4 regions of the Metabacillus sp. KJ11-3 genome follow, and region 3 is predicted to be linked to each of the others. Evidence: riboswitches for the same ligand, from Rfam matches in the RefSeq annotation. Region 3 holds a riboswitch; each other region holds the start of a gene.
What was found. A riboswitch is a leader RNA that binds a small molecule or an ion and turns the genes downstream of it on or off. The one in region 3 is predicted to bind cobalamin.
Positions count from the first base shown of each region.

Region 1: another riboswitch for cobalamin. It lies ahead of AC0L8O_RS09070 (ABC transporter substrate-binding protein); the one in region 3 lies ahead of AC0L8O_RS10670 (ABC transporter substrate-binding protein).
Region 2: another riboswitch for cobalamin. It lies ahead of AC0L8O_RS18975 (ribonucleoside-diphosphate reductase subunit alpha); the one in region 3 lies ahead of AC0L8O_RS10670 (ABC transporter substrate-binding protein).
Region 4: another riboswitch for cobalamin. It lies ahead of metE (5-methyltetrahydropteroyltriglutamate--homocysteine S-methyltransferase); the one in region 3 lies ahead of AC0L8O_RS10670 (ABC transporter substrate-binding protein).

Region 1 covers NZ_CM147865.1:1,714,750-1,720,114, forward strand. Annotated here, with positions in the region: gene AC0L8O_RS09060 (exosporium leader peptide) at 350-1,603, shown strand; gene AC0L8O_RS09065 (GerAB/ArcD/ProY family transporter) at 2,028-2,294, shown strand; cobalamin riboswitch at 2,748-2,948, shown strand; gene AC0L8O_RS09070 (ABC transporter substrate-binding protein) at 3,142-4,689, shown strand; gene nikB (nickel ABC transporter permease) at 4,699-5,365, shown strand, end outside.
Region 2 covers NZ_CM147865.1:3,807,747-3,813,111, forward strand. Annotated here, with positions in the region: gene gsiB (glucose starvation-inducible protein GsiB) at 465-914, opposite strand; gene AC0L8O_RS18960 (hypothetical protein) at 1,116-1,370, shown strand; gene AC0L8O_RS18965 (hypothetical protein) at 1,532-2,278, shown strand; gene AC0L8O_RS18970 (hypothetical protein) at 2,485-2,664, opposite strand; cobalamin riboswitch at 2,986-3,161, shown strand; gene AC0L8O_RS18975 (ribonucleoside-diphosphate reductase subunit alpha) at 3,319-5,365, shown strand, end outside.
Region 3 covers NZ_CM147865.1:2,095,036-2,100,400, forward strand. Annotated here, with positions in the region: gene AC0L8O_RS10655 (sulfatase family protein) at 1-179, shown strand, start outside; gene AC0L8O_RS10660 (Gfo/Idh/MocA family protein) at 256-1,254, shown strand; gene AC0L8O_RS10665 (AraC family transcriptional regulator) at 1,406-2,323, shown strand; cobalamin riboswitch at 2,493-2,683, shown strand; gene AC0L8O_RS10670 (ABC transporter substrate-binding protein) at 2,888-3,880, shown strand; gene AC0L8O_RS10675 (FecCD family ABC transporter permease) at 3,843-4,910, shown strand; gene AC0L8O_RS10680 (adenosylcobinamide amidohydrolase) at 4,911-5,365, shown strand, end outside.
Region 4 covers NZ_CM147865.1:2,371,253-2,376,617, forward strand. Annotated here, with positions in the region: gene metE (5-methyltetrahydropteroyltriglutamate--homocysteine S-methyltransferase) at 1-1,712, opposite strand, end outside; cobalamin riboswitch at 1,869-2,056, opposite strand; SAM riboswitch class I at 2,138-2,250, opposite strand; gene melA (alpha-galactosidase) at 2,408-3,919, opposite strand; gene AC0L8O_RS12090 (helix-turn-helix domain-containing protein) at 4,072-4,971, opposite strand; gene AC0L8O_RS12095 (NAD(P)-dependent alcohol dehydrogenase) at 5,012-5,365, opposite strand, start outside.

The DNA.
Region 1 (5,365 bases), 380 kb from region 3:
GGACATATTGAGTGGGGAGATCTAGAAGACATCAGTGATAAGAGCTGGAGCAATTCGAAAAAATTGCAGACTGTGTAGTAAATGAACAAGGCATCATTTCGGTATGTGCCTATGAAGCGTGCGGTTAGGTAAAAAGCAAAAATCTAGTTTTAGGTTAGGCTCTTTGTCTTATTTGTGATAGTGTTTTTATGCATAAAATCTATTGATATTATCAATGTTTGAGTAGGAGTAATGAAAGAACTTCACAATGGAAGGGCTTAATGGAAATCTTAATACTATTAGACAATCGTGCAATCAAATCTTTAATTTATGACGTAATTTATAAAATATAAAGTATTGGAGTGAGAAAATGACAAGAAAAAATAAAATAGCTAGGATGAAACTTAACGGATGTTGTCCATCAAAAACCAAACCTCCGTGCCCTCCTACCTGTCCACCAGGCCCTCGAGGCCCTCAAGGAGAACAAGGACCACAAGGAATTCCAGGATCACAAGGACCTCAAGGAGAACAAGGACCTCAAGGAAAACAAGGACCTCAAGGAGAACAAGGACCTCAAGGAGAACAAGGACCTCAAGGAAAACAAGGACCTCAAGGAGAACAAGGACCTCAAGGAGAACAAGGACCTCAAGGTATACCAGGACCCGGATGTATAGAACCTCCTCCAGTAGCCACTCAAATTGTGTATGTAAATAAAGCTGGTAACGATGCAACAGCTGATGGTAGTGAATGTGATCCATTCTTGACCGTTACTGCAGCCATGGCATTTATCACAGATGCTTCTCCAACTAAACGATATGCTATCTCCATAGGACCCGGTACTTATACCGAACCATTAATTCATCTCAAGGCAAATGTACAATTGGTTGGAACTAATCATTTATTAACTCGATTAGCCATCCCTTTTGATATTGATGATCCATCATGGGATGGCAATCTTAATGTCGATAATCGTTCAGGTTTTGCAGACCTATCATTATTGACAGGACCCCTTAATTTTGACTTTTCAACAAATGCCATTACACCTTCCACTGGTAGATTATTCTTTGTTAGCGTTAATATTAGTCCGACGCCAGTCTTTACAGGAAATAGTACTTTTCTTAGTCAAATAAATATCCGTGACTCTCAATTATTCGGAGGGTATACACAGAATGGAGCCAATGTAACAATGTTCGCTTCCTATGTTGGAGGAGTACCTTTACCTTTACCACAACCAGTCATCACTATAAATTCTATTGTACCGTATGATACTCAAGTGCATCTTATCGGGGGAGGTACGGATGGTGATGTAGTCGTTAATGTGACAAACGGAACCGTTCCTATCGATCCTTTCGATCTCCTTAGCTTCGCTATTAAAGGTAGTTTAACTGTTAACGGAGTAAACACTGTTGCTACGAGAATTAGGGCAACTGTAGATTCTATACCTGTACGTAGTAGAGTAACTTTAACAGGAAATACCAGAATTGAATATTTGGATGATGCTGCTGGTTTAGGTTACACGCCAACTAATACAGGAGATTGGTTAGATCCTGACCCAACGACAGTACAAGAAGCCTTAGATAGAATGGCAGCTATTATAGCTGCAAATCATGGTCCTATACCGTAATAAGTACAAACTGATTGTAACAGTAGAAAATTATTTAAGGACTTTACTTTGAGTCACCCATTCCTCAAAGTAAAGTCCTTTCTTTATTTTATGAAAATCTACCATTATTTACTCAACAAATAACTTTCTTCCAGATCCTTTGCTATTCATATCGTTGATGAGGTGAATGAAAACCTGCTAAACTTCAGCCTAATGAGAATGAAATAGTAAACGATGTACAAAGGAATATTGTTTTTTGAAAGGTTGTCCCTTGATTAAGACTGTTTAAAAAAAGTAGATAAACTAAAACCATTTAAGGGGTATCTCTTTTAGACTAATTTGTAAAACTTAGGAAAGAATAGGAGCTGTATATATAGCTTGAAAAAAGGTGGAATCACTTTTGATAGATAACAAAAAAATCTCTCCACTTCAATTCGGATTATAAGTGGTTGTTTTTACGATAGGCAGCTCTATTCTCCTTACCCCTTTAGGACTAGCAAGTATAGCATCACTATTCGGAATAGGGATATCAATGATTATCGTTATTTTATTTAGTGTTTTAGCTAGACATTATCCGGGCTACAATTTTGTTGAATACTGTGAAATAATATTGGGGAAATGGCTAGGAAAAATAATTGCTGTTTCATTTGTGTATTTTTCTTTTGTTGGCGCATCGAGTTTATTATTTGATATGGGGTGTATTAGCTTGTAATGGGTTTTTATTACTTTCTCTCATTATCTTAGAAAAGAAAAAGAGAAATTTCTTAAAGAAAAGAATCCATGAAGATGAAACTATATCATAACAGATTAGATTGTTTTTAATAAAGAAGCTTATTATAGATAAAATGTATCCAAAGAAAAGGTAATCGGTTGATTTTGCAGAATACTTTTTCGTAAGTACCAGTAAATTTCCCGATATGTGTGTTCATATTTGACATTTAACCAGAAGTTAGTAGAAGAAATTAAGGGTGTTTCTATTATATTATTTGTCTCAGATATATTAATAAAAATGGGAAATATCGTTTGTTCCTTTTATGAATTGAAGGATAGAGTTTAAGAGTGTAAGGTTAAATTTAAGTTGTAACCCTCTAAATATTATTATCAATTAACATAAGTCTTAATTTTTTGCCATTATTTCATTATTGTATGGTATTATGTAAAAAACTTCATAATTATTAATATAGGTGCTATACCTTTCTCAAAGATAGATAGCTTAAAAGGGAAGTTTGGTGAAAATCCGACACGGTTCCCGCCACTGTAATTTTTGAGCAACTTGCATAATGTCACTGCTTTTTATGAGAAAAGCGGGAAGGCGCAAGTTGTGTAGAAGATAAGTCAGGAGACCTGCCTATATGAACATCACTGATAAACCTACGGGAAAATAGGGAGGTGGCTAGTTTTGCTTATCATATTTTGTGGATTTTTAGACACTACCTGTGTATTTTTCTAAGGCATTTCTGACCTCTTAAGTCAGGAGTGCTTTTTATTTTGAATTATTTAACACGGGTGCACAGAAGTAAAAAAGCCTGTTGTAACAATTGTTTTTAGGAGGAGAAGAAATGAAGAAAAGGTACAAAAGCTTGGCTACATGGTTTTTTATGGCATTATTCCTTATTGCATTAGTAGGTTGCTCAGCTAACGAGGAAGAACAAGTAGCTAATGACAGCAAAGAAGTGGGTGAAAAGACTGCTACCTTAGCCTTTACTTGGAGTCCATCAAGTTTAGATCCACATAGTGAAGATAGCTGGGAGGTAATGCGATCAGGAACTGCAGAAACCTTAATTAAATTAAATGAAGAATTAGTACCTATACCATGGTTGGTAAAATCATGGGAGCAAGTAGATGATCGTACTTGGTTGTTCCGTCTGCAAGAAAATGTAACATTTCATAACGGAAAAGTAATGGATGCAACGGCTGTAAAGAATTCTTTACAACGTGCCATTGAAAATAATCAAGGAACAAATGATTTATTAAAAATTAAATCTATGGAAGTTGTTTCAGAAACAGAGTTAAAAATTGAAACAACAGAAATTAATGCTGCACTAATCTCAAACTTAGCAGCGCCAGGCACGATTGTCGTGGATGTGGATTCTCTAGATAAAGAGGATAGCTATCCGGCGTTTACTGGTGTATATATGATAAAACAATTTAACCAAGACGAATCTCTAATTGTACATCGTTATGAAGACTATTGGGGTGAAAAAGCAAAACTAGCTGAAGTAACGATTAAGTTTATTGCTGACGGTAATACGAGATTAATGGCTTTACAATCTGGAGATGTAGATGGTGCAACCGATATTTCAGTTGACAACATTGAAGTTTTAGAAAAAAATGATGAATTTGAGGTTTTAACAGCTAAATCATTACGTACACATTTGATGATGTACAATTTGGAATCTCCCATATTTAAGCAATTAGCTATTCGAAAAGCTGTCGATTCATTAATTCCACGCCAAGAAATTGTGGAATCTGTTATGAAAGGTCAAGGAACTGTAGCAGTTGGTCCATTCTCACCAGTTTTACCATTTGGACAATTAAATGAAACACAGGAAGATGTTTCTGTTGAACAGTTAATGCACCAAGATGGTTGGACAAAAGGCAAAGATGGTTTGTGGGAAAAAAACGGGAAAGTATTTGAAGCCACCCTCTTATCATTCCCACAACGTCCTGAGCTAACTGTTATGGCAGAGGTTATTCAAAGCAAATTACTTGAACAAGGGATGAAAGTAACTATTCGCCAAGTAGAGAATATTGATGAAACACTGAATAATGAAGAATGGGATTTAGCCATGTATAGTATGCTTACTGCTCATACAGGTAGTCCAAATTTTTTCTTAGAGGTTTTCTATAAATCGAATAGTTCATCAAACAAAAACCATTTTGCTTCACAGACAGTTGATGAAATGATCAATGAATTACATCAAACAACTGATTCAGAAAAAATGAATTCTTTAGCAATCCAAATTCAAGAGGAAATTGGAAAGGAAGTACCTCATTCATATATTGTATATCCAAATACTGTATTTGCAGTGAACAATAAATTGAAAGGCTTTGAGGCATTTTCAATCGAGTATTACTATAATAATGCCAATGTTGACAAAGAGTAATCATACATTATGCAAAAATTCGTACTACAACATACTCTTCAATTATTTCTTGTTATTTTTTTTGTATCGACGCTAACATTTTTATTGGTTAGAATTTCGCCTGGAGATCCGGCAACGATTATGTTAAAAGCCAATGATGTTCCTGTTTCTGATGAAGCTATTTATGCACTAAAGAGTGAACTAGGCTTAACAAATTCTATTGGCGTTCAATATATTGAATGGTTACAGCAAATATTTACTGGGCAATGGGGCGAGTCATATGTTTCAGAAAGGCCGGTCATAAGTGAGTTGTTTGCGAGGTTACCAGCTACGTTAGAGCTAGCATTTGCAGGGCTTGGCGTTATGTTATTAGTGACTTTGATTTTAGGAATCTCTACGGCTGTTTATGAAAATGGAGTAGTGGATAAAATAGGGCGTGTATTAGCACTCTTAGGTTCAGCGATACCTACATTTTGGTTAGGATTCTTATTTATGTATCTTTTCTCAGTTCACTTTGGATGGTTACCATCAATGGGAAGAAATAATTGGGAAAATTTAATTTTACCAGCGACAACATTAGGTTTCAGCCTTGGGACAGTATATGCGCGAGTTTTGCGCATGCAAATGCTGGAGATGTTGCAGCAACCATTTGTTAAGGCATCTAGAGCAAGAGGAATATCGAAAAATAGGATTTTAG
Region 2 (5,365 bases), 1.7 Mb from region 3:
ACAAATAGGCGGACATTCATTTTTACGAACGGTAGGACAACAACCGTTAAGCCCCATTCTAGCTACTTTTCTTTTTTGGACATTTAATCACCCCATTATTCCTTATCTTTTAGGGTACGCTTTTAATAAATATTTGCTTGGATCAAAGCCTAGAGGCATGGTTGAATTTAACCATTAGGAAGGGAACATTTTCATTTTTTCTGGAGAATAATATAGATTTGATCAAACATTTTACCAACTAATAATTTACTAAGAGACTTAAATAATAATTAATCTATAACTTAAGCCAAATGCGTTAAGGAATTCGATTATATTTTTGTCAAACTTACTTAGCGTACAAAATTTCTAAAATGTTGACGATACATACTAAAAGCTGCAAACACCAAATCGATGCATGCAGCTTTTAGTTTCCTTTTCTATTAATATAAAATGCTCTCATTCAATTAAAGTCACTTTATTTTGTATTAGTCATTATCATTTTGTTTTCTGCGTGATTCTCCGCCTTTTTCTCCAATTTCTTGATAAAATTCTTTATCATGATTTTCAGAAGTCGCTTCTCCGCCTTTTTGTCCTATTTCTTGATAGAATTCCTTATCATGATTTTCAGAAGTGGCTTCTCCACCTTTTTGTCCTATTTCTTGATAGAATTCCTTATCATGGTTTTCAGAAGTGGCTTCTCCACCTTTTTGTCCTATTTCTTGATAGAATTCCTTATCATGGTTTTCAGAAGTGGCTTCTCCACCTTTTTGTCCTATTTCTTGATAGAATTCCTTATCATGATTTTCAGAAGTCGCTTCTCCGCCCTTACGTCCAATCTCTTGATAGAACTCCTTATCATGATTTTTTGAAGTAGCTTCTCCACCTTTACGTCCTGCTTCCTCTAATGTCATTTTCTTATTATTATCTTTACTCATTTTGTACATCCTCCTTTAAGTTTTTCTTCTTATTTGCTTACGCTAATCTTGTACCACCTTCTTTTCCCTCTAAAACCTACTTTTTCTTGTTTAATCGTTTTGTAATATTTTTAATCTAATCATTATGTTTTATCTGTTATATAGTGGGTAAAAAAATACAAAAGTAGAATGAAAGATTCTACATCTCAAGGAGGTATGGTTATGAAACGAGCATTAATGATTGTTGGTATAGGAGCATCTGCTTCAATATGGTTATCTTCTAAATCGAATAGAGTGAAGCTGGAAAACTTACTAAGAGACTGGAAACGGATGATAAGACCTTCTTCTTATGTAAAAAATAAAAGTCTCCCAATTGAAAAGGGAGGAAATCCACATCCTTATGATCTGGAAGACAATAAAATGGTCAGCGAAGGTGCTATGTATTCAGTAAATTTCTATAATGAAAAATTACAGTAGAAAACATGATTCCTTATTACCAAGCCTTTCTTTTCTATCAAAATAAAAAATAAATAGTTTGCGATAGTTTAATGAAGCGGCGGTAACTAAGTACCCCGCTCATTTCTTTGTTTTAAGAAGTAGTGTGTAAAAAATGATAATCATCTTGGTGAGGTGGAAAAATGGCTTTATTTTTTCTAGTAATTTACTTCATCGTCATTGCAACTGTCATTGAAATTCATGTCATTTTATTTCGGTTAACAGATCTTAAGCTCGAAGTTTCAAGATTCCAAGTCATATCACTTATGACAGGTACAGGCTTTACAACAGGTGAATCAGAACTTATTTTAGGCCATCCTATCCGAAGAAAGTTGGCTATCTTTCTTATTTCGTTTGGTGCTGTCTCACTTGCTGTGATTATATCGTCTATTAGCAATTTCCTCTCTAATAGTATTAAAACAAAAGAAGTTCTTTATATCGCAGGTGGAGCAATCCTCATCCTTGGTTTGGTAAAACTGCCCTACATTCAGAATTTATTATCTAAGCTTTTTGCTAATAAACTGAAAAGAAATATTGAAATAGCTGATTTACCGATACGGGATGTATTTTTAACCGAGGAAGAAGATGATCTCCTCAACCTCCACATTTATAAGGAATCATCTCTCTTTTCTAAAACAATGAGCCAAGTGATAAAAGAGCATGAGCAGTTGGAATTTGTTGTTTTGTTTATCAAAAGAGGTGAAATAAAGATTAGAAAGAAGATTTATGATACAAAAATTCATGAAGGCGATCAAATTCTACTATTTGGGAAAAAGGAAATCATTAATGATAAATTCAAAGAGGATGTAAAAATCATGGAAGAGAAACGTAAAAAGCAGAATCATACTCCAATAGAAGAGCATTCGGTAAAGCACGAAAAAAGCCCTTAATAAGCTTTGCAGTTTGTAGACAAAGTAAAATTTGCTAGCCTTTCAGACTGATTGCTAACGCTTGCGTATCAAAGCACGAAGCCTTGTGAGGAGCGGAGTTACCGGTGTTGGTAATGAGCACCGTAGCAAGGTGAGTAACGAAGAAAGCGAGCGTTTGTCAACAGTCTGAAAAAGCCCTTAATGGGCTTTGGGGGGTTAAGTTTATACTAAATACTGTTCCATACTCGCTCAAGATTTAATGGAACATAGACTTTATCTCCATGAATCTCTCTATGGATAATACACTCTTCCATATCTTGACTTTCACCACGACCGACTATATTTTTACGTTTGGCTCTTGTGTTTTTTCCTAATAGATTATCTAAGCTTACTTTACTAGATTTCATTTTCCATTCTCCCTTTCTTAAAAATTAGTAGTAGTTTTCTTTATGGAGCTTTTACCCATATATATAAATGATGAAACAACAATTTTGACTTTTTTTAGAACTAGATTCAGCTTAATAATTTTTAAGAGAAGCTTTTATTTTGTATTTGCTACATGTTCCTGTTATCTTTGTTCTTGTATTATTACTATAATTGTCCAAATCTACGAATCTTTGTTAACTGCGAAAAATTATATTGCTTATTTTACCCAACTGCTTTATGATGGAACTATACTAAAGATCAACTATATATTGATTTTTATTTCTATCAAAAAACTATATATTGTATACATACAAGAAATAGGCGCTATTTAGCTTAATTGGGAATCTGGTGAAAATCCAGAACTGTCCCCGCAACTGTAAATGTGACGAATTGAGAAAACCACTGTACCTCATGTATGGGAAGGACTCATAGTAGGAAGAGCATAAGTCAGGAGACCTACCTATACCTTGTGAAAGTTTCAATTTCTTCGGGGACTGAGAAGATGAAACGATAGTAACCTCTTGAGCTATTCAACTTCCTAAGAACTTGCTCTCTTTCTGTCGTTTTATCTCCTTATCCCTGCCAATAAACGACAAGACGGAGGAATATTCATGAGCAAGACAACCTTATCCCCAATGATCAATGGACAAGAAGCCTTTGATTTTACAAAACTAACTGCATTTATTAAAAATATCCATCAACATTTTCCAACATTAAATATTGACGAATATCTGAACAGAATTGAAAATACGATTCTGCAAAGAGATTCCTATACATCTGAACAATTAACAAATCTGCTTATTTTAGAAGGGCTATCAAATATCCATGAACTAGAACCTGAGTGGACCTATTTTTGTTCACATATTTATTTAGCCAAGCTATATAAAGAAGCTGCTCAAAACCGCGGATATAATAAAAAACAAAAATACGGTAATTTTTACGAACTACTTACAACACTTGTATCAAAAGGACTTTACAGCACAAGTCTAGTAGAAAATTATACGAAGAATGAGATTGATCAAATTGGTTCCTTTTTAAACCCTGACAATGATTACCTATTTACATATATTGGACTTCGCACATTAGCTGACCGCTATTTAACAAAGGATTTCTCAAAACAGGTGTACGAATTGCCACAAGAACGATTTTTAGTGATCGCAATGACGTTAATGGCCCGCGAAAATAAAGAAAATCGTCTTGCGCTTATTAAGCAAGCATACTGGGCTATGAGTAATCTTTATATGACAGTTGCCACACCAACTCTTTCAAATGCAGGAAAGCCTATTGGACAGCTTTCAAGCTGTTTTATTGATACGATTGATGACAGTCTTCAAGGAATTTTTGACAGCAACACAGACATTGCCAATCTATCAAAATCCGGTGGCGGTGTTGGAGCTTATCTTGGTAAAATTCGTAGTCGTGGAAGTGATATCCGCGGATTCAAAGGTGTTTCTTCCGGCATTATTCCATGGATGAAGCAATTGAACAATACAGCTGTCAGTGTTGATCAGCTGGGACAACGTAAAGGAGCGATCGCTGTCTATCTTGATGTATGGCATAAAGATATCTTCTCCTTCCTTGATGCCAAGCTCAATAACGGTGATGAAAGAATGCGGACACATGATATCTTTACAGGCGTCTGTATCCCAGACCTTTTCATGGAACAGGTTGAAGCACGCGCTGACTGGTATTTATTTGATCCACATGAAGTCCGTACTGTTATGGGCTTTAGCATTGAAGATTTTTACGACGAACAAAAAGGAAATGGAAGCTTCAGAGAGCGTTATTGGGCATGTGTTCAAAATGAACAGCTTTCAAAGGAAAAGGTCCCTGCTATTGAGATTATGAAACGAATTATGATCAGTCAATTAGAAGCAGGAACACCATATATGTTCTATCGGGATGAGGTAAACCGTAAAAACGCAAACTCTCATCAAGGAATGATCTATTGCAGTAATCTTTGCACGGAAATTACGCAAAACCAAAGTCCAACAACTGTGGAAGAGCAATATACGGAAGATGGAAAAATCATCACAATCAAAACACCGGGTGATTTTGTCGTATGTAACCTTTCATCTATAAATCTTGCGAAAGCTGTAACTGATGATGTGTTGGAAAAACTGATTCCTATCCAAGTAAGAATGTTGGACAATGTGATCGATTTAAATACAATTCCTGTTCTTCAAGCAAGATTAACAAATGAAAAATACCGAGCAATTGGATTAGGAACCTTTGGTTGGCACCACCTATTAGCTCTAAAGCAGCTTAAATGGGAGCATGAAGAAGCGATTCAATTTGCTGATGAATTATACGAAAAGATCTCTTTCTTAACGATTTCAGCAAGCATGGAACTTGCGAAGGAAAAAGGTACCTACTCTGTGTTTAAAGGCTCCGATTGGGAAACAGGTGCTTATTTTGACAAACGTGGGTATCAAACAAAAGAAAGTAGCTTTGATTGGGGCGCACTAAAAAGGAAAGTGGCAAATTACGGAGTAAGAAATGGATATTTAATGGCCGTTGCACCTAATGCTTCGACCTCTATTATTGCAGGAAGTACAGCAAGTATTGATCCAATCTTCCAAAAGGTTTATTCAGAAGAAAAGAAAGACTATAAAATTCCGGTAACTGTTCCGGATCTTAATTCAACAACAACTTGGTATTATAAATCTGCTTATTTTATTG
Region 3 (5,365 bases):
ATATAAGGAAGCGAGAACAAGAATGTGGCAGAAAAAATCCAATGTATACAAACCTAAATTGGCATGGTTTAGACCAAGGACCTTTTAATACTTCACAGGAAGCTTACGACTCATTATACATTGGATCCATTCATACTGCCCAAAAGTTACAAGAGAAGAAAAAAGAAGAACAGCTTTAATTCATTTTAAATTAATGCAAATACTTCGAAGGAGTTTTTCTTCGAAGTATTTGATTCAAGAAAGGATAGAGAAATAATGATAAAAGCAGCCGTTATAGGAGTTAACAATATCGGGAAAATACATTGTCGTTATTTTAGAGAAAATAACGACACCGACCTAATTGCTGTTTGTGATTTAAATAAAGAGTTGGCTGATGCAGCAGCCAATGAATTTAACGTACAAGCATATACAGATTTGAAAAGTATGTTAGAAAATGAGGAGATTGATGTTATTAGTATTGCAACTGGTGGTAAAGAAAACGGTTCCCATCATTATGCACCTGCTAGAATGGCGATTGATGCAGGGAAAGATGTACTGGTAGAAAAACCTTTATCTAATAATATTGAAGAAGCTCGCGAATTGGTGAATTATGCAAAAGCAAAAAACGTACGCTTAGCATGTAATTTAAATCACCGTTTTGTACCGGTTGCAGAACAGGCTAAGAAGTGGATTGATAATGGAGACCTCGGAACATTATTATATCTTAATATGAAATTAACAATTGGCAATCCTAACGAATCTAGTCCCTGGATCCACATGAGAGCCCTTCACACACATTCAATTGATGTGATTCGTTATTTTGGAGGAGATATTAAACGTGTTCAAGCATTCATGACAAAAGCACCCGGGAGAAAAGTATGGTCTACAGCTTCAATTAATTTAGAATTTGAATCTGGTGCAGTTGGGCATTTAACGGGTAGTTATGATATGGATAACAACCATCCGATAGAAACTTGTGAAGTTGCCGGCAATAAGGGGAGGTTTTTTATTGATAATGTATATGAAAACTTAACGTTTTATCCGCATAAAAGCAGTGAATTAAAGGTGTTTCGCAATTCAGTTCTAACGGGAATGAATGGTTTTAATGAAACTTTTAAAAATAGAATAAATACGTTTATTAGTGAGATAAAACAATCTACTCCGCCGGAAAAAATCACCGGCTCTGGTCATGAGGCATTAGCAGCACAGGAAGTAATAGAAGCAGCTATTCGCTCACAATTGGAAAATGGTGCAGTTATTGAAATTGGAAAATGAATATGTAGTAAAAAAACACCATTTTCATTTCGGTAATTGACTAAAAAAAGAGATTGTTTAATACTTATTGTAAGCGTTTACTAATATATGAAAGAGAACGTTTACTTACTAGATAAACATCCATGTTATTTTATCTAGAGGAGGCACATATATGTCAGCAACTACATATCAAAGTAGTGAATATATGAAAACAGAAGAATTTCCATTTTGGATTCAGAGATTTCATCATGATTCTACAAACATACCTCCTGCGCATTCACATGAGTTCATTGAACTTGTATTTGTAGTTAAAGGCAATGCAAGACATATATTTGAAGAACAATCCTACATGATCAAAACAAATGATGTTTTCATCATTAATCCCGGTGAAGTTCATACGTTTAATATTGATAAAGGCGAATCATTAGAAATTATTAATTGCTTATTTCTTCCTAATTTAATTCAAGACTCCTGGTTAAAAGAACTAGGTGTTTCTCAATCAATGGATTATTTTTATATTCATCCTTTCTTAGATAATAACGAGCGTTTCCATCATCTCTTAAATTTAGATGTCAATACCTCATCAAGATTTTTACATTTATTAGAAGGGATGATGTTTGAATACAACAGGGAAAATTCATGCTACTCCACTTTAATACGTTTACAGCTAGTAGAATTGTTAATCATTTTGTCCCGTCAATATAATGATAGAAAATCAAGATGTATGCAACCTCTCTCAAAGCAAGATGATGTAAACATTTTGATTCAAAGAATATGTGGATATTTAACGAGAAACTTTGATCAGAAAATCTCCATCCAGACCCTCTGTCACTTATTTAATATCAGTCCACGTCATCTAAACCGCCTATTTAAACAAGAAACAGGACAGACCATAATCGAGATGGTACACAATATCAGAATTGAAAAAGCAAAACAATATTTGATAGAAACCGATGAAAAAGTGATTAATGTTGCGATAAGAGTCGGGTATGAAGACCCTGCGTTTTTTAGCCGCTTATTTCGAAGAATAGTTGGCTGTTCTCCCGGTAAATTTAAAGCAAGTAGCTACATTACAAGTATTAAAGTTTGATGCTCACTTATATGAAAAGAACCGATAGATTTATATTAAATAGTTATCTATAATATGTTTTAGGAATTTAATCATTTCCTCTTCTATTTTTAACCATGTATCATTCATCAACAAATCCATTTTACAAACGACTAAGTCTATATTATACTCTCTAATAGAAAACAAAAAAATAAATACTGAACAAATAGGTTTCTTACCATATGTAAGACTAAGAGGGAAGTTTGGTGTAAATCCAACACGGTCCCGCCACTGTAAGCGAAGAGTAAGGTTATGTAAGAACCACTGTGTGTAAAGCATGGGAAGGAATAACCGGCATTCAAATTCGTAAGTCAGGAGACCTGCCTATTATGTTTTTTAAGCTTCCTCGAGGAAAGGAATGTTTAAAGTGCTCTTTAGTCAGTCTCTTGCTGCTTTATTGCTATTATTTTTATAGTAGATTGGATGTTTATACATATCTTGAACAAGAGAAATACCATTTAGATGCCTTTATTCAACGCTTTCTATAGAGAATAGCGTTTTTTTGTGTTCAAAAAAGAAAGGGAGAATGAACAAATGAATACGTTTATGAAAAAGTGGGGTTTATTAAGTGTTGTTCTTTTGTTAAGCATGTTCATGATCGTGGGGTGCGGATCTCAAGAGGATACCACACAAGGTGAGCAGAATACTAAGAATGATTCGACTCAACAAGAAGAGAATAATACTGAGAGTGCACAGGCGTTTCCAGTCACGATAACGGATGATGCAGGTAAGGAAGTAACCATCGAATCTGAGCCTGAATCAATCGTTTCTATCCAAGCGAGTAATACTGAAATTCTTTTCGCTCTTGGACTAGGTGATAAAGTGATAGGTGTTTCTGATTATGATAACTACCCTCCAGAAGCATTAGAGATAGAAAAAGTAGGTGCTCAGGATATCAATGTTGAAATGGTACTATCCCTTCAACCTGATATTGCGTTAGTAACCGATTATCATAATGAAACACACCCTGATATTTTAAAGCAACTTGAAGAAGCAGGAATTAAAGTGGTTGTTGTTGGTGATACCTCTTCATTTGATGAAGTATATAAAAATATCCAAATGATTGGACAAGCAACAGGGACTGAAGAAAAAGCTAACGAAATTGTAACTGATATGGAAGACCGTCTTGCTGCTATAAAAGAAAAAGCTGCAGCTGAAATTACAGAGAAAAAGAAAGTATGGGTAGAAGTTTCTCCATCACCGGATATCTTTACAACAGGTAAAAACACATTTATGAATGAAATGCTGGAATCAATCCAAGCAGTTAATGCCGCAGAAGACCAAGAAGGCTGGGTGAAATTAACGGAGGAAGAAATTGTTAAACTAAACCCTGATGTGATTATTACAACGTATGGCTATTATATAGACAATCCAAGTGAACAGGTATTAGCACGTAAAGGGTGGACAGAAGTACCAGCAATTAAAAATAAACAGGTATTTGATGTTGATAACGATACAGTAACAAGACCAGGTCCGCGTTTAATTGAAGGAGTCGAGACACTTGCGAAGCTTATTTATCCTGAAGTGTTTGAAAAGTAAAATTACGTGGCTGTATATTCTAAGCGGAGGGTTTGTACTTAGTACAGCCCTCCTTGGTTTATTTATTAGCAGTGTCCAAGTGCCGATTCCCACTATTTTACATATCATTTCTGACAATGCATTCGGTTTTGGGTGGCTGGGAGAAATTCCAAAAAATGAAGAGATGATCATATGGAATATTCGTTTGCCAAGAGTACTGCTGGGGTTTTGTGTTGGGGCATCTTTATCATTAGCAGGAGCCGCCTTTCAAGGACTGTTACGAAATCCATTGGCAGATCCTTATACAATCGGGGTGTCGTCAGGAGCATCACTTGGTGCGGTGTTTGTTATCTTTTTTCAATTTTCGATAATCGGCTTAGGAAGCTTTACACTTCCTGTTGTGGCAATCATAAGTGGCTTTATTACTCTTTTCCTCGTTTTTGGCCTTGTGAAATTAAGCAGTCGAAACCTGGCAATTGAAACGATTATTCTGGCCGGAATTATCGTAAGTGCATTTATTGGCGCCATTGTCTCACTAATTATCTCATTAAGTGACCGTGATTCAATGACACAAATTATTTATTGGCTGTACGGTAGTGTTGGGATGAGAAGCTGGACACATGTAACATTAATTATTCCGTTTATGGCGCTCGGGACCTTCATTTTATTTGCAAATCATCGGGAGTTAAATGCATTGGCACTAGGTGAGGAAGCAGCAGACCATATAGGTGTTGATGTGAGAAAAAGAAAAATCTTTATTCTAATTGGTGCTTCCCTATTAACAGGTGCAGCTGTTGCGGTCTCAGGCTCGATAGGTTTTGTCGGACTTGTTATTCCACATCTTATTCGCTTAATAACGGGACCGAATCATCGCCATGTTCTACCATTGTCAATGCTTGTAGGTGGAGCATTTCTCATTTTGGCAGACTTAGTATGCCGAACCATTATCGCTCCCAAGGAAATGCCGATTGGTGTGATCACAGCTTTAATTGGTGCACCGGTTTTTGCACTTTTATTAATTAGAGAACGTATTGGGCGGAGGAGATCGTAAATGATAAGAATTCAGAACTTAGTTGGCGGTTATTCACATCCGCCCATTATAAACGGTATTGATGCAGATATCAAAAAAGGTGAGTTTTTCACCCTCCTTGGTCCAAACGGAAGTGGAAAAACGACCATTTTCAAGCTTATTACAGGTCAACTACCGATTATAGGTGGAGATGTGTATTTATCAAACCAATCGATTACAAGTCTATCCAAGCTTGATAAAGCGAAAAAAATGGCTGTACTCACCCAGGAAGCAAATGTATCATTTGATTATACGGTTGAAGAAATTATCGCACTCGGTCGATACCCGCATCAAAAGGGTTTTCTCAAACAACTTACAAAACACGATATCGCCTTAATGGATCATGTCATGGATATGACAAGTATTACCCAATTCAAAAAAACTCCATTTCGCATGATAAGCGGTGGGGAAAAGCAAAGAGTTTTATTGGCGAAGGC
Region 4 (5,365 bases), 280 kb from region 3:
CGAACAAATGACCAATTTAATATAGTTATCGGGCCAGTCAGCATTCCTTTAACAGGTTTTGCTGTTAGTGATTGAGCGAATACCGTTTCCTTTACCGTCATCGATTCCTTCAAATCAACATCACCATAGATAAGTGGCGGTTTCACACATCGTGATCCATATGATTGAACCCATCCAAACTTTGTAAATTGGAATCCTAGTAGTTTTTCTCCAAAATATTCAACCATATCTGTACGTTCGAATTCTCCATGAACAAAAACGTCCAGACCTAATTCCTCTTGAATATCTATCCATTTTTTAATTTCTGCTTTTATATATTCCTCATATTCCGCATCGGTTAACTCGCCTTTACGCCATTTTAAACGTTGATTTCTTACTTCTTTTGTTTGGGGAAAGCTTCCGATCGTTGTCGTAGGAAGCATTGGTAACTCAAAGGTTTTAGCCTGTAATTCTTGGCGTATCAAAAAATCCGCTCTCCGACCTACATCATATACATGAATGTTTTTTATCGCATCTTGTACATCCGAATTGTTTCTAAATGAAGAATGGTTTAAAGATTGAATAGATGCAGTACACTCTTTCAGTTGTACTTGTACAGATTCAATGCCATTATTCAGCGCTTTAGTTAAGACAATAACTTCATTTATTTTCTCATCAGCAAAGGATAGGGCATTTTTGAGAACCACATCAATTACTTCTTCACTTTTGACCGTTACTGGTACATGTAACAAACTTGATGATGGTTGGACGATTAAACGGTCGTTTGAAACAAACTCTGATATTTCTGTCAAAAGTGAAAGTTGCTCTTCGAGATTACAACGCCAAATGTTACGGCCATTGACTACACCAGCTGCTAACACTTTATCACTAGGAAAACCAAAGCTTTTTAAAGCTTTAAGGTGATGGCCGCTATCGTGGACAAAATCAAGTCCTATACCATGTACTGGTAATGAACAAATTTCTTTAAAATATTCAATATGATCAAAATACGTTTGTAAAATTACGTGAACATTTGGTGCTGCTTCATGTAACTGCTGATAGACTTCACGGAGCAGTTCAACCTCTTCATAAGTAATATTTGTCGCTACTATTGGTTCATCCATTTGAACCAACTGGACACCTTCTGTTTGTAATTGCTGCAGGATTTCAGCATAAAGCGGGACAAATCTCTCTACTAAATCGCGAAACTCAGACTTTTTGTATCCTTTAGATAGCTTTACAAAAGTCACTGGACCTAAAATGACTGGTTTTCCTTCAATATTTAACTTTTGTTTTGCTTCTTTATAAAATGCAAGTGGACGGTTTTCCACAAGTTTAGGTTCAGCATTATTTAACTCTGGAACAATATAGTGATAATTTGTGTTAAACCATTTTGTCATTTCACAAGCAACTGCACCTTTATTACCCCTTGCCATATCAAAATATGTTTCTAAAGAAACTGCGCCAGTCGTGTAATCAAATCGCTCGGGAACAAGACCAAACATTACAGCTGTATCAAGAACATGATCATAAAAGCTGAAATCTCCTATCGGTATTAAATCAATGCCTTGCTCTTTTTGTTTTTTTAGATGTTGTAGGCGGATCTCTTCCATTCGGTTTAAAAATGTGTCTTTATCAAGATTCCCTGCCCAGTATTGTTCAAGCACCTTTTTCCATTCACGTTTTTCACCAATACGAGGATATCCTAAGTTCGAGCTTTGTATTTGACTCATTGTATTCATGCACTCCTATCATTTCTATTTTTGCCCCAAACAAAAAATCTCCCTTTTCAAATTAGAAAAGAGAGATTCATACGCATAGCTAACTAGAGTTGAGACATTCCGGATTTCTCAACACGTATTCCTCACTCCTCCCTATACATCCGTAGGTACAAGCGCATATAACAGGCAGGTCTCCTGACTTAGGTTCATGGCTTCTTATCCCTTCCCATTTCATATGAAATAGTGGTTAATAATAAGTTGCTCCCCATTACAGTGGCGGGACCGTGCCGGATTTTCACCGAACTTCCCTTTTAAGCTGTGATAGATTTCACAGCACCTGTTACATTTGATATGTAATTTTTCAGACGATTTCTTCTTCCAGTATCTAAATGACCTCTCTATTTAAAATAGAGAGGTCTTCATTTCAATGAAATCCCCTCTTATTTGTCAAAGCCATACACTTTGCAGGAATTAGCACCTTTTCAACGAATGAAAGTTGAATGGTTGCCGGGCTTCATCGGGCCAGTCCCTCCGCCACTCTGAATAAGAGTATTTTGATAATTAATGATATTTTGAATTTAATAGCATATTAGCACGAGAAAGGTAAAGCTGTCAAAAAGTTTTTCATTATTTCACCAATTCAAATTAATTTTTCAAGTAAATAATAGAGTCATGAGCACTTTTACTTTTCGTTTAATTTCTTGAAGTCATAATTCCCCAACAGATGATTGCCGTTCTTTTGCCTTATCTGCAGCACTTGCATTTTTCGTTGCTTCTTCTTTATTTTCCGCCATTTCTTCGACTGTTTTAGTTTTTAATCGAGCAGCACCTTTATAATTTTTCGTTGGGATAAGTTGTTCTGTTTCAAGACGATATTTTGCCTCTGAAATTGCTTTTGAATATTGTGGTAACCATTTTTCCTGTGCAACTAATAGTTCATCTGTCATTTGCCATATTTCTTTCGGATTACATACCGCTCCTACTAATGGGTCCATCATCATCGCTTGACGCAGTAGAAAGTCATCTCCCTTAACAGCTGCTTCCACTGCTAATCGTTGAACAGAAATACTCACATTACATACAGCAGCACAGCCAAGCGGAAGGTCACCTACATGTGGCATATTGACCCCATTACGATCCACATATCCGGGAGCTTCAATTATGGCATCATCAGGAAGATTTGTGATCACCCCATTATTCACTACATTAAAATGTCCTCGATATACTCTTCCTGTTTCAAGTCCCTCAATAATATACGAACCATGTTCCTCACTGCGGTTCTCGGGTTTATATGTAAGAGATGGTTCCTTCATCCAATTTGGGAAATCTGTCTCAAACCAATTCCTTCCCTCTGTGCACACACGCAAATAACCACCTGTTTCACCATTTATCCATGAGCCTAAATCTATCCATTCCTTAATCTCATCCGTGCGTTTTCGATACCATGGGACATATTCACTTAAATGCCCATTTGATTCTGTGGAGTAATAGCCAAATCTCCTTAACATATCAATTCTGACTTTTTCTGTTTTACGAAACTCAGGATGTTCCTCAAATGCTTCTAAAAGATTTCCTGTTACATCTTCTCCCTTATGTTTCACACTAATGTACCATGTTTGATGATTGATCCCTGCACAAATAATGTCGATTTCTTCTTTTTTATAGCCTAACACTTCTGCAATTTGCCTATGCCCGCCTTGTACTCCATGACAAAGTCCAATTGTTTTCACACCGCCATATACATTACAAGCCCAAGTAATCATAGCCATTGGATTTGCATAGTTTAAAAGAATACAATTCTTCTCTGCTACTTCTTTAATATCCTTACAAATCTCCAACATTTCTGCAATTCCGCGTTGACCATACATAATCCCACCAGCACACAATGTATCACCAACACACTGATCGATCCCATACTTAAGTGGGATATCAATATCCAGTCCAAAGGCCTCAAGTCCACCGATCCTTACAACCGAAAAAATATATCTTGCGCCTCTTAAAGCTTCCTTGCGATTAGTTGTAGCATGAATCTTTATATCAAATCCATTTTCATCAATATCGCGTTGACACAGTTCTGTTACCATTTGAAGGTTTGAAGGATTAATATCTGTAAAAGATACTTCAATATCTTGAAATTCAGATACAGATAACAAATCACGTAAAAGTCCTCTAGTAAACCCTATACTTCCTGCGCCGATAAAAGAAATTTTAAATGACATATAAAGAAAGCACTCCTTTTCCTTTTGTTATGATTATTTTAACAACAAAGGATTGAATACGTTTCCAATATTGTAACTTTCTCAAAGGTTTTCATGTCAAAAATCCTAACTTTTATAATATAAAAATAGGATGACCAATGGTCATCCCAAATTCAGTGATTCACTTTGTGAATAGACTTTTTTACTAATTTTCTGTATTCATTTGGAGTTTGACCTGTATATTTTTTAAATAACATACTAAAGTATTGACGACTATTTACACCAACATAATGTGTAATTTCAATTACAGGTATCTCTGTTTCTTTTAACAACATTTTTGCTTTTTGGATTCTAAGCCTGGTTAAATAGTCCAAAATCGTACACTTCATTTGTTGTTTAAAAATACGGTGGAGATAACCTGAATGAAGGCTCACCGCTATGGCAACATCTTTGATTTGGATATCACGATCATAATTTTGATGAAGGTAATCAACCGCTTGTTTTACATAAACATTTGATTGCTGACTTAAGTCATATTGATTATTTTCATCCTTGTCAATGATCATTCTCGATAGCTGAATCAAAAGCTGACTAAATAATAAATAGACCATCGGGTCCTGTATAGATCTTTCGTTATCAAGTTCCAAAACCAAAGTCTTTAAAGAACGATAAATCTCATCCGGGTCCTTAAAAATAACATATGGTCTTTTTAAAGCTAAAAAACGTTTTAAACTAATGGAATGGTCGGTTAATTCCTTTATCGATGGAAAACTTCCCTCTTTTGATACAAAAGTGAATTCAATGTTTAACATTCGACACGGGCTACCTTCTTCAACAAGTAAACGATGGGGAACATTTGCATCAAGGAGAATCACATCCCCCTTTTTCATCTGAATCGTTTCTTGCTCAGCCTCTACTACACATTGACCGTTTATCACATACATAATCTCAACTTCTTTATGAGTATGAAAATCCATATGATGAAAATCCCACTGTTTAAAATAATAAGCATTTACTCTTGGATAATAGTGATTTGTGAGTAATTCATGCTGATAAAGACTAAAATTACCCATAGGTCCTCCATATTCGAATCATACTTATTTATGTAGCTTACTATTCTATTAAACCATTTGGATACACAATAACTTTTAAACTTTCTTTTTTATTAAGTCTAGCACGTTCCATTGCTTCTTTCGTCTCATCAAGAGTATATCGATCGGTAATTAAGCTATCCAAATTATAGTTTTGCGATGTTAAAAACTCAATTCCTTGATTATACGTATTTGCATATCTAAAGATTCCATAAATATCTAATTCATAATCTGCTATAAGTGGTACATTTAATGGAATTTCATCTTGTGGCGGTAACCCAACAATTGCTAATTTACCACCTCTTTTTAATGATTTTAATGCTGTTTGAAGCGCTTTAGGATTACCTGCAGTTTCAAAGCAAACGTCAACACCTTT